3 regions of the Paenibacillus sp. FSL R7-0312 genome follow, and region 3 is predicted to be linked to each of the others. Evidence: riboswitches for the same ligand, from Rfam matches in the RefSeq annotation. Region 3 holds a riboswitch; each other region holds the start of a gene.
The links. A riboswitch is a leader RNA that binds a small molecule or an ion and turns the genes downstream of it on or off. The one in region 3 is predicted to bind cobalamin.

Region 1 (3,277 bases), 6.1 Mb from region 3:
ACAGCAGCATGACAACCACTTCAGCCTGCAAGGGATGCCGGGAGGAGTACAAGGTGACGGAAGCGCAGATTGCCCGGATTCTGGCCTCTTCGATGTTCAATCCGGGGAACACTGCCCCGGATGAAGTCTATGCCGAGCGGGTTGCTCTATGCAGAGCTTGTCCTAAGCTGCAGGATGGCGTGACCTGCACGGCCTGCGGCTGCATTATACCGGTCGTGGCCCGGCTGAAGGCACGCGGCTGTCCGCTGCCGGGCGGCGGCTTGTGGCAGCCTGTGACTGATTAAACCGCATGGCTGTCTCTAGTAATAATACCGTAACCGCAACAGCGGCAGCGGGGGACCTGATCTTAAGGTCTCCTGCTGCCGCTGTTTGTTGTCTAATCCTGTCCGGGTCCTTCCGTCCGGCTGGTATTTGCCGACGCTTCAACAGCATCTGTATAAAAGAGTTCAAAGACCAGATCCTCGTTGTAGTTGCCGAATCCCTTGCCGAACAAGGTAAGACCACCGATATGCTCCGCATCGTCTTCCACAGAAACCTTGAACGTCCACTGTTTATCACGGATACTGACCTGATCCAGCGTAACCTCTGACAGCTTCTGACCGTCCATGAACGTGCCCGCCGGAGTAATCCGCAGCTGCTTAAGCAGTCCATATTGGTTGGTGAGCGCAGGCCACCAGGAAGGAGTGTATTTGCCCGGGCTGTCCCCGTAGTCGCCGGGGCTGGTCCAGAATCCAAGCCGCTGTCCGTTCAGTGTGAAGGTGATGTCGGAGGGCCAGTTATTATTGATGGACGGGGCTTCGGAGGCAATCTCCATGGTGATGACCAGTTCCTCAGGATTCTGGCTGGACAGCAGGAAGTTCGGGATTTTATATTCCACGAATCCTTTGCCGAACCACAGGATGCCTGCATTCACCCGCTCCTGATCCCAGAAATACCGCGGATCGTCAAAGTTGCCGATTACCCGCTCGGTGGTAGATAATCCGCAGGTCGGTTCAATCTGGAAATCAGAGTAGTGGCCCACGGGTATTTCCTTACGGTAGCCTCTGCGCTGTGTTCTGGCTTGTCCGGGGAAAATAATCTCAGCACTCTCGGCGGCCAGTGTACAAATCTTCTGCAGTCCGCTGCGCCCGGGAGCCATGTGGCTGCGGATCAGTCCGGCAGCTTCCAGCTTGCGCACATGCATGGTCATAATGGCACTGCTGAGCTTCAGCGCCCCGGCCAGTTCCTTGACGTTCATAGGCTGTTCGGACAGCAGCCGCAGCATCTGCAGGCGCACAGCGCTGGATAACGCTTCATACACGGGTAAAGATTGTTCGGTTAGATCAAGTTTCATGTGCTGCCTCCACGTTCAGGTTATATAGTTAATAATTATATTACTCAAATGATATTCTTACAAGCAAATGAATATTGCCTAACAAGCAAATGAATACTGCGCCTCGCAGCCGCTCCAATTTTATCACAGACATGCAGAGCCTGTTCCGCTATGATGTAGGATGGATTAGCGATGTAACAAGGTGCTCTTGCCGGATCAGGCAAGGGATAACAGGGAATCGGGTGCAAGTCCCGAGCGGTCCCGCCACTGTAAGGAAGAGCTGAACTTCATGATGTCACTTGGGGAGATCCCGGGGAAGACGAAGGATGCAGCGCCCGTATTCCAAGCCAGGAGACCTACCTTGATTACACACACCACGACTCTACGCGGATAGGAGCGGTGTACGGATAGGTTAATAAGATGAGGCGATGTGCCCCTGTAGAACCGGAGGGAATCTTGAAGATCAAGATCAGAGCCGGCTCAATGTTATGCAGACACAGCGTTGAGCGGACCATGCGGAGCGACCGGGTGCAGAGCCCTTTGTTGGCGCACGGCAGTGCTCTCTATCGAATCATACCTGCGTACATACACTCCCACCCAGAAGGGCGGGAGTTTTTTGGTTTGCCATATTTAAGAAACGTGGAGGCTGACAAATGAAGAAACGCGGATTTTGGAGTTTTGCGGCGCTGATTGCCGGATTTACAGTGTTCTTTTTGCTGAATGAACCTGGGACGGCCCAGGCTATGCACATTATGGAAGGGTTTCTGCCGGTAGGCTGGGCTGTGTTCTGGTGGGTGGCGTTCTTACCGTTCTTTGTGCTCGGGATTATCAGGCTTAGATCGATGACCAAGGAGAATCCTGAGCTGAAGCTGCTGCTCGGTCTGGCAGGGGCGTTCACGTTCGTTCTATCGGCGCTCAAAATGCCTTCCGTTACCGGAAGCAGCTCTCATCCTACGGGTACAGGGCTTGGTGCTGTAATGCTGGGGCCGCTGCCGATGGGCGTGATCGGCTCGATTGTGCTGTTGTTTCAGGCGCTGCTTCTGGCGCACGGGGGAATCACTACACTCGGGGCGAATGCGTTCTCGATGGCGGTCGCGGGGCCTTTTGCCGGATATGCAGTCTATAAGCTGTTGATGAAGCTGCCGGACCGAGAGAAGCTGGCCTTATTCTGTGCGGCGGCGGTTGCCGACCTGATGACTTATGTAGTGACTTCCGTCCAGCTTGCGGTGGCTTTTCCGGCTGCGGATGGCGGGGTCCTGGCGTCTTTTCTCAAATTCGGAGGGATCTTTGCCGTAACGCAGATTCCGCTGGCCATCAGCGAAGGGCTGCTGACCGTATTATTGTGGAACTGGCTGAAATCGTACAGTCCGAATGAAATGTCGCTCCTGAAACGCAAGGTTAAAGGGGGAAATGCATAATGAGCAATAAATGGAACAATGGGTTGATGCTGCTGGCCGTTGTCCTGTTGTGTGTGCTGCCGCTGTTGTTCGTAGAAGGGGAGTTCGGCGGGGCCGATGATGCTGCCGAGAGTGTGATCACAGAAATTAACCCGGAATATGAACCCTGGTTCAAGCCGCTGACCGAAATCCCGGGTGAGACGGAGAGTATGCTGTTCGCATTACAGGCGGCGATTGGCGCCGGAGTGATCGGATATTCACTGGGGCTGCTGAAAGGGAAACAAGGCCAGGCGAAGCAGAACAGCATCAGGAAGTGATCAGACGAATTGATGTCCTTTCTTATAATAATGCCTTAAGGCAGCTGTCTCCCATGTGGAAAAGCTCGTTCGCGGCACTGATGTTCCTGCTCTCCTATACAGTGGATCCGGTGCTGCAGATTGTGATTACGCTGTGGATGATGTCATGGTGCATCCTGCATGCCAAAATTCCCTATCGCGCCTATTTGTTGCTGTTTGGAACGGCGCTGCTGTTCTATGGCCTTAGTGTCCCGGCACTGCTCGTGGAATTC
Region 2 (3,277 bases), 580 kb from region 3:
GCACCGCAGCCGACGGTGAGCCCGGTTCGGGGCGATATCAAGAATTCGGATGGGCAAGTTCAAGCCCCTGTCTCTGTACGGCTGGTTGGCAGCGGAGTGGCAGGTGCCGGGACGGGCACTGGGGCCGAAAACGGTAGAACAGAAGGTACCGGGAACGCTGGCGGGGGTGAAGGCGGCGGAACGGAAGGCGCCGGGAACGCAGGCGGGGGTGAAAGCGGCGGAACGGAAGGCACTGGGAATGCTGGCGGGGATGCAAGCAGCGACGAAGCAGGCGTCAAGCTGGTGTTCAGCTTTGCCGCTGTGGCGGACTGCTCCGCCTTCAACCCGGCGGAGATCATTGTGATGTCCGGTAATAACGTTGCGGACACTTACAAGGTTGTAGCAACTGCGAGCAGTTGCCTGGCCGCCGGAGTTGACGGCGGCTCTGATGAGGGAGCCGTGGGGACTGACGGCGGCGGAGATGGGGCCGCTGGAAATAGCGGCGGTACTGGTGAAGCAGGCGCAGGGAATGACGGCGGCACGAGTGGAAATGCCGCCGCTGGGAATAGCGGCGGCACTGGTGAGGCAGGCGCCGGGGTTGACGGCGGCGCGAACGGGGAAGCAGCCGAGGCCTCCCCGGCAGCGGGTGCATCGGGCGCAGGAATCCCTGCGCGCGTATATGAAGTGACGGTGGAGCTGGAGCCTGGCGCGAAGCTGGCCGCGGATGATATGATCACCGCCGGAATCTATACGCTGAAGCTACAGGCTAGTCCGGGGAGCATTCCGGGAAGTACCCCGAGCACTACTCCGGAGACTACACCCGGCACCGACCCCACTCCTTCCGCCAGCCCGGACACGGATGCGGAATGATTGAGTGAGAGCCTGAATTGGCGAAGCCGGATGTAAGAGAAGTCCGGCATTTCATCAACGGTGCTGCCGCCAAAGTTGGCAGAGGGGTCATTGTATTTTATACACTCAAATCCGGAATAATCAGCCCTATTATGCGTTCTATTGTATTTGATGCATTAGATTCCGGATTTCTGAGCCTATCAGGGGTATATTCCACAATCAATTGTATGAAATACAGCAGAATGCCTTATCGCCGTCTTTTATTCCCATTCTGTTGTACATAATACAATCAACAAGCTTCTGGCTCTTGCCGGAAGCGGAAGAATCACTATTTAAGTCCTGAACAGCACGATATGCCGGGAGAATGCGGCAAGTGTTGTTCAGGCTTTTTTGTGTGGAAGGGGCAGGGTCTGCCTATAATTGAAGCAGCTTGTCTATAGACATACAGGGGAATAGTAGATATGATTGTTTGAGAATATTAAAATTTAATAAGCTTTGGAAAAAGGTGCGGATTTCCGTAGAAATAGGCGCTGTCATGCAACAGATAGCCATGCCGGTTCTACGAGAGTAATCTGCTTAAAAGGGAAGGCCGGTGTAAGTCCGGTGCGGTCCCGCCACTGTAAATGCGGAGCGACTCCTGAGAAGCCACTGTCTGATGATCGGATGGGAAGGCGGGGGAAGCAATGATGCGTAAGCCAGGAGACCTGCCTTTTTCGTTGTTGTTTCTATTCTTCGGGGGTAAGAATGCGGAACAGGTGCAAATATAAGCAGGGGCTGTGTGTAGGGAATCCTCATTTCAGCCGCATGTATTATATCCTTCCCCGGCCGCCCTGTACAGGGCGGTCTTTATGTTGCACCCGCATCAGCGGAGGACGCAGGATTCATCTATACCATTCTATTCACAGAAAGAGGTCAAGCAATGAAGAACAATCTATCATCTAAGTTTATCCGGCTGGGTCTGATCGTTGTCATGATGTTCGCGGTTCTGGGGGCATCCGTGGCTCCGGCAGGACAGGCTTTTGCCCAGAGTGATACCGCATCAGCCCAGTTAAGCTTGAATGCCGCGAATACAGCCTCAGCTCAACCGGCAGGCACAGCAGTTAATGTAGCTGAGGCAGTCTATGCCACTTCGGAGTTTGTGCTGAAGGCCGGAGTCCAGTCCGACTGGCAGGCCATCGGCCTTGCGCAGGCGGGCTACAAGGTTCCGGATAGTTATTTAAAGGCGCTTGAGAGTAAAGTAGCCGCAGCCAAGGGTGTTTACGCCAGAGCTACGGAATATGCGCGGATTACGCTTGCGGTAAGGGCGCTTGGCGGGAATCCGGCAGATGTCGCCGGCTACAACCTGATTGAGAAGCTCTACAATAACGATAAAATTACCGGCCAGACGCTGAACAACGCAGCCTACGTACTGCTGGCGCTTGATTCCGGAACTTATACTATGCCTGACAATGCCAAATGGACGCCGGCGAAACTGCTGGCTGAGATCCTGTCCAAACAGAATACTGACGGAGGCTTCACCCTGACTACGGGGGCTAGTGATCCGGACATGACAGCGATGGTGCTTACGGTGCTGGCAGGACATAAGGATGATCCGGCAGCCAATACCGCGGGTCAGCGGGCGGCAGCCTGGCTGGCGACTGCACAGGACAAGAACGGCGGCTATGGTGACAGTAGCGAGAGTGTCGCTCAAGCCATTATTGGACTGTCTTCCTTTGGGATTGACCCGGCAGGAGCGGAGTATACCGCAAACAATGTGAACCTTGTCAGTAAGCTCCTTAGCTTCAGTGCAGCAGGCGGCGGGTTCGCTCATACAGCGGGCGGAAGCTACAATCAGCTCTCGACAGAGCAGGCGCTGGAAGCATTGGTAGCTTACAAGCTTTTCAGCACAGGCAGCAAGCTCTATGATCTTAGCAATTCACCTGTGAAAAGTCCTCAGGTTAGTGTGTCTGTTGCCATTGAGGGCCCTAATGGAACCCTGGCAGAAGGCACTGTATATGCTGGAAATGTACTTCAAGCCCTGGAGAAGGCAGCGGCGGCGAAGAAGGTGGCCCTGGTCAATGAAGCGGGTAATTATGTGACGGGAATTGGCGGCGTGACTGCAGGTGCTTTTGGCGGCTATGACGGATGGATGTATGTTGTAGCGCGTGGTGGAGCATGGATTTATCCAAGTGTAGGCATGGGTGATTTCCTTCTTGCGGAGAATGACCGCGTGCTTGTCTATTATGGCGGGGATAACACACAGGTGGTAGAGTCCGTGACGGTCTCCCCTGCACAGCCGCAGCCTGGACAAGATATTACTGTAAAAGTAACTCAAAAGCAGTGGGTATGGAATGAAGCGACCTTCACTTCCGACCCGGTATCCTCAGCAGCCGCAGGGGTTCAGGTATCTATCAGCGGTAAAACTGCTGTTACGGATGCTGCGGGTTCAGCTGTTGTTGCCGGCGGCCTG
Region 3 (3,277 bases):
TTTCCTCTGCCTTGTCGAAGACGCTAGCGAAATCAACCTGCCCTTTCCCGAGGTCAGTCTCTTCATTATTTGCCCCGAAATCCTTAATGTGGACCAGCGGAACACGCCCGGCATAACGCGAGACATAGTCAATCGGCCGGGCCCCGCCCCTGTATACCCACCCCAGATCAAACTCGGCAAACATATGCTCAGCAGGAATCTGCCCCAGCCATATATCGATGACTGCTTTGCCGTCTACCTCCGCAAATTCATAATCATGGTTGTGATACCCGTACTGCAGGCCTGCTGCACGGACCATCGCGGAGGCCTTCTCCAAGAAGGGAATCACCGCCGTCACATCTTCCATCGAGGGGTTCTGCGGAAGCGGTGCCGAAGGGGTGATCATATATTGTAGTCCAAGTTCCTTCGCATATTCAATTTCTTTGGCTAACGCCCGTTCCATGTTATCCAGACTGCTGAAATCCAGGCCCACATGCGCCGAAGGCGCAGCAAGACCCAACCGGTCCAATGTACGGCGCAGTTCTCCTGCAGACACGCCGAAATAACCGGCGAATTCTACCGCCTGGTATCCCATCTCCGCCACTTTGCCCAGTGTACCCAGGAAATCGCGCTCTGTCTGGTCACGCAGTGTGTACATTTGAATTCCGATTTGCTGTGAGGCCTTTGCCATGAAAGATCCGCTCCTTATAGGTTGAATCTGATTACAACTACAGGTACTCCTTACTCTCCTTGCAGCTTACGTTCCACGGATTCCAGCTTGCTGCGGCTCGTAGAAGACTTGTCACGACGGTCATCAATTTTAAGCGAGGTAGATACTCTCTGTGCTCCTGAAGTAAAAGGCGACTCATGCAGCGCTTCTACTGCAGACAGAATCCGTGCAACCGGTCCTTCAATAATAGTCCCCATCGAAGTAAGCTCATAGGTAATCCCCTCCACGGTCTGCAGCACACGCTGCATATCGGCCACATAGCTGCTGAGACTGGTACTGCCAGTGCCAATCGGAATAACGGTCACTTCACCAATCGCCATTATGAAATCCCTCCTGCAAGTTTGATGAGTCTCCTCTTTCCTTACTCCTTAATTGTAACCCTTCAGCGCCCCTCCCACAAATAACCACAGACCCCCCTCTCTATTACTATCTCCCCCGTAAAATTACCAGGATTAGACGCACTCTATTTATGGAGTCTTTGTGGCATCTTTTGGGACAATTTATGACTCATTTAAGGCCATATCCACAGGAAAGTTGTGGATTACCTGTGGACTAACTGTGGATCATCTGTGAGTAAACCTGCGGAACCCGCTCCCCGCGCGGGATTGTAAAAAAACATTTACAAACACAATATATTGAGTTACGTTTATTAAACAACAACAAAATATAGTAGAAACAGGTGTTTCACTCTCTCAATCGAGAGGAGACTTAATAGGGAAACGCGGTGCAAAACCGCTGCGGTCCCGCCACTGTAACCGGATGTTCCAGCCGCCAGATGCCGCTGGAGCAGCATCCACCGGCAACAAGCCACTAAGGGGCTGCGAGGCCCCTCGGGAAGGCGCCGGAGGGCATACCGGAAGCCAGGAGACCTGCCTGTTTCTGTGGCACCATTCAGACTCCTGCGAGGAACAGGCGAGGTGCCCGCATGCGGCCTGCACGAGCAGAGTTAGCCTTTCCGTTAATCGGGCCAGAGGCTGCCGATACCTGAGGACGATAGAGTATCGTTCTCAGGTATCGGCTTCTGCGGAATGTACAAGAACGGGTTATACATAAGCATAGACAACAAGCCCTATACCCCTTTACGTATATTTCACAAAGACCACCGGCAAATTTCCGCTTCCGGATATTTGCATTACGCATTCGGGCATTTCCCGCCTTCCCGGCTGGAGATGTCTTTTTACTGATGTCTTGGAGCACATGCTTCACGCTTATGATACCGAGAGGAGAGAGCTATACAATGACGCTGCTGGAGAAACGATATAACGAAGGACAAGCTGTACAGGAGGTTCTTTTGGAAGAAGTTATTCATTTGGGACGGGATATTATCGACAGCCGGGATTTGGATCTGCTGCGCGAGAATGCCAACTTGAACGGGGAGAGCTTCTCCGGCAAGATGAGCAAATTCGGTAGTGAATATTCCAAGTGGTACGCACGCAATTTCACGATGCCGCCACAGCTCGTGCAGGCTATTGAAGATAATGTTGTATATGTACACGACCTGGATCAATATGCCATCGGAACAACCAACTGCATCTTCATCCCGTTTGAACGTCTGCTCCGCGAAGGCTTCAATACCGGCAACGGAAGCGTCCGCCCTCCGAATTCGATTATGACGGCTATGTCGCTGGTGGCGATTATTTTCCAGTCCCAGCAAAATGCCCAGTACGGCGGCGTATCCGCCAACAAGCTGGATTACGATCTCGCGCCTTATGTCACTAAATCCTTCACCAAGCTGTTCCGCAAAGGAATGGAATATTTCGAGGAAGGTACCGCCGGAGAAGCGCTCGGCGAGGTTACTATGACCCGCAGCGATCTGGAAGAGAAGTATCCGCGTGCCTTCCGTTTCGCCCTGAAAGAGACAGAAATTGAAACGCTTCAAGCCGCGGAGAGTATGGTACATAACCTGAATACCATGTCCAGCCGCTCCGGCGGCCAGATTCCTTTTACCAGCATCAACTACGGAACCTGCACCTCTCCGGAAGGCCAGCTGGTGATCAGCTCCCTGTTAACTGCTACGATGAACGGGCTTGGCAGCGGAGAAACACCGGTGTTCCCGATTCAGATCTTCAAATGCAAACAGGGTGTCAACCAGCAGCCTGGTGATCCTAACTATGAGCTGTTCGTGAAAGCAGCAGAGTGCTCTGCACGCCGACTGTATCCGAACTTCGCCAATCTGGATGCTCCGCTGAATATGCAGTACTACGATCCAGCCGATCCGGATACTGAATTTGCCACCATGGGCTGCCGGACACGTGTTCTGGGTGACCGCTTCGGACGCAACCACTGCTCCGGCAAGGGCAATCTTTCATTCAACACGCTTAACCTCGTACGTTTGGGACTAGCCTACGGCACAGTAACCGGCCGTCGCCTTGCCGCTGACGAGGAAGGCTTCTTCGAAGATCTTAATCATTATATGGACGTTGCGCTGGACGGCCTGCTGCACCGGTTCCGCATTCAGGCTTCCCAGAAAGCCAAAGCCTCCGATTTCATGATGCGTGAAGGCGTCTGGGAAGGCGGCGAACAGCTTGCACCGGAAGACAGCGTAGGTGAACTGCTGAAGCACGGTAG

Region 1: another riboswitch for cobalamin. It lies ahead of MKX70_RS29940 (energy-coupling factor ABC transporter permease); the one in region 3 lies ahead of MKX70_RS03355 (anaerobic ribonucleoside triphosphate reductase).
Region 2: another riboswitch for cobalamin. It lies ahead of MKX70_RS00920 (S-layer homology domain-containing protein); the one in region 3 lies ahead of MKX70_RS03355 (anaerobic ribonucleoside triphosphate reductase).

The regions. Positions count from the first base shown of each region.
Region 1 covers NZ_JBBORE010000001.1:6,900,147-6,903,423, reverse strand. The annotation lists gene MKX70_RS29950 (DUF6171 family protein) at 9-284, shown strand; gene MKX70_RS29945 (ArsR/SmtB family transcription factor) at 377-1,333, opposite strand; cobalamin riboswitch at 1,496-1,690, shown strand; gene MKX70_RS29940 (energy-coupling factor ABC transporter permease) at 1,966-2,730, shown strand; gene MKX70_RS29935 (energy-coupling factor ABC transporter substrate-binding protein) at 2,730-3,026, shown strand; gene cbiQ (cobalt ECF transporter T component CbiQ) at 3,023-3,277, shown strand, end outside.
Region 2 covers NZ_JBBORE010000001.1:210,609-213,885, reverse strand. The annotation lists gene MKX70_RS00925 (GAP1-N2 domain-containing protein) at 1-849, shown strand, start outside; cobalamin riboswitch at 1,366-1,554, shown strand; gene MKX70_RS00920 (S-layer homology domain-containing protein) at 1,748-3,277, shown strand, end outside.
Region 3 covers NZ_JBBORE010000001.1:788,516-791,792, forward strand. The annotation lists gene MKX70_RS03345 (sugar phosphate isomerase/epimerase family protein) at 1-670, opposite strand, end outside; gene MKX70_RS03350 (MTH1187 family thiamine-binding protein) at 721-1,029, opposite strand; cobalamin riboswitch at 1,370-1,600, shown strand; gene MKX70_RS03355 (anaerobic ribonucleoside triphosphate reductase) at 1,947-3,277, shown strand, end outside.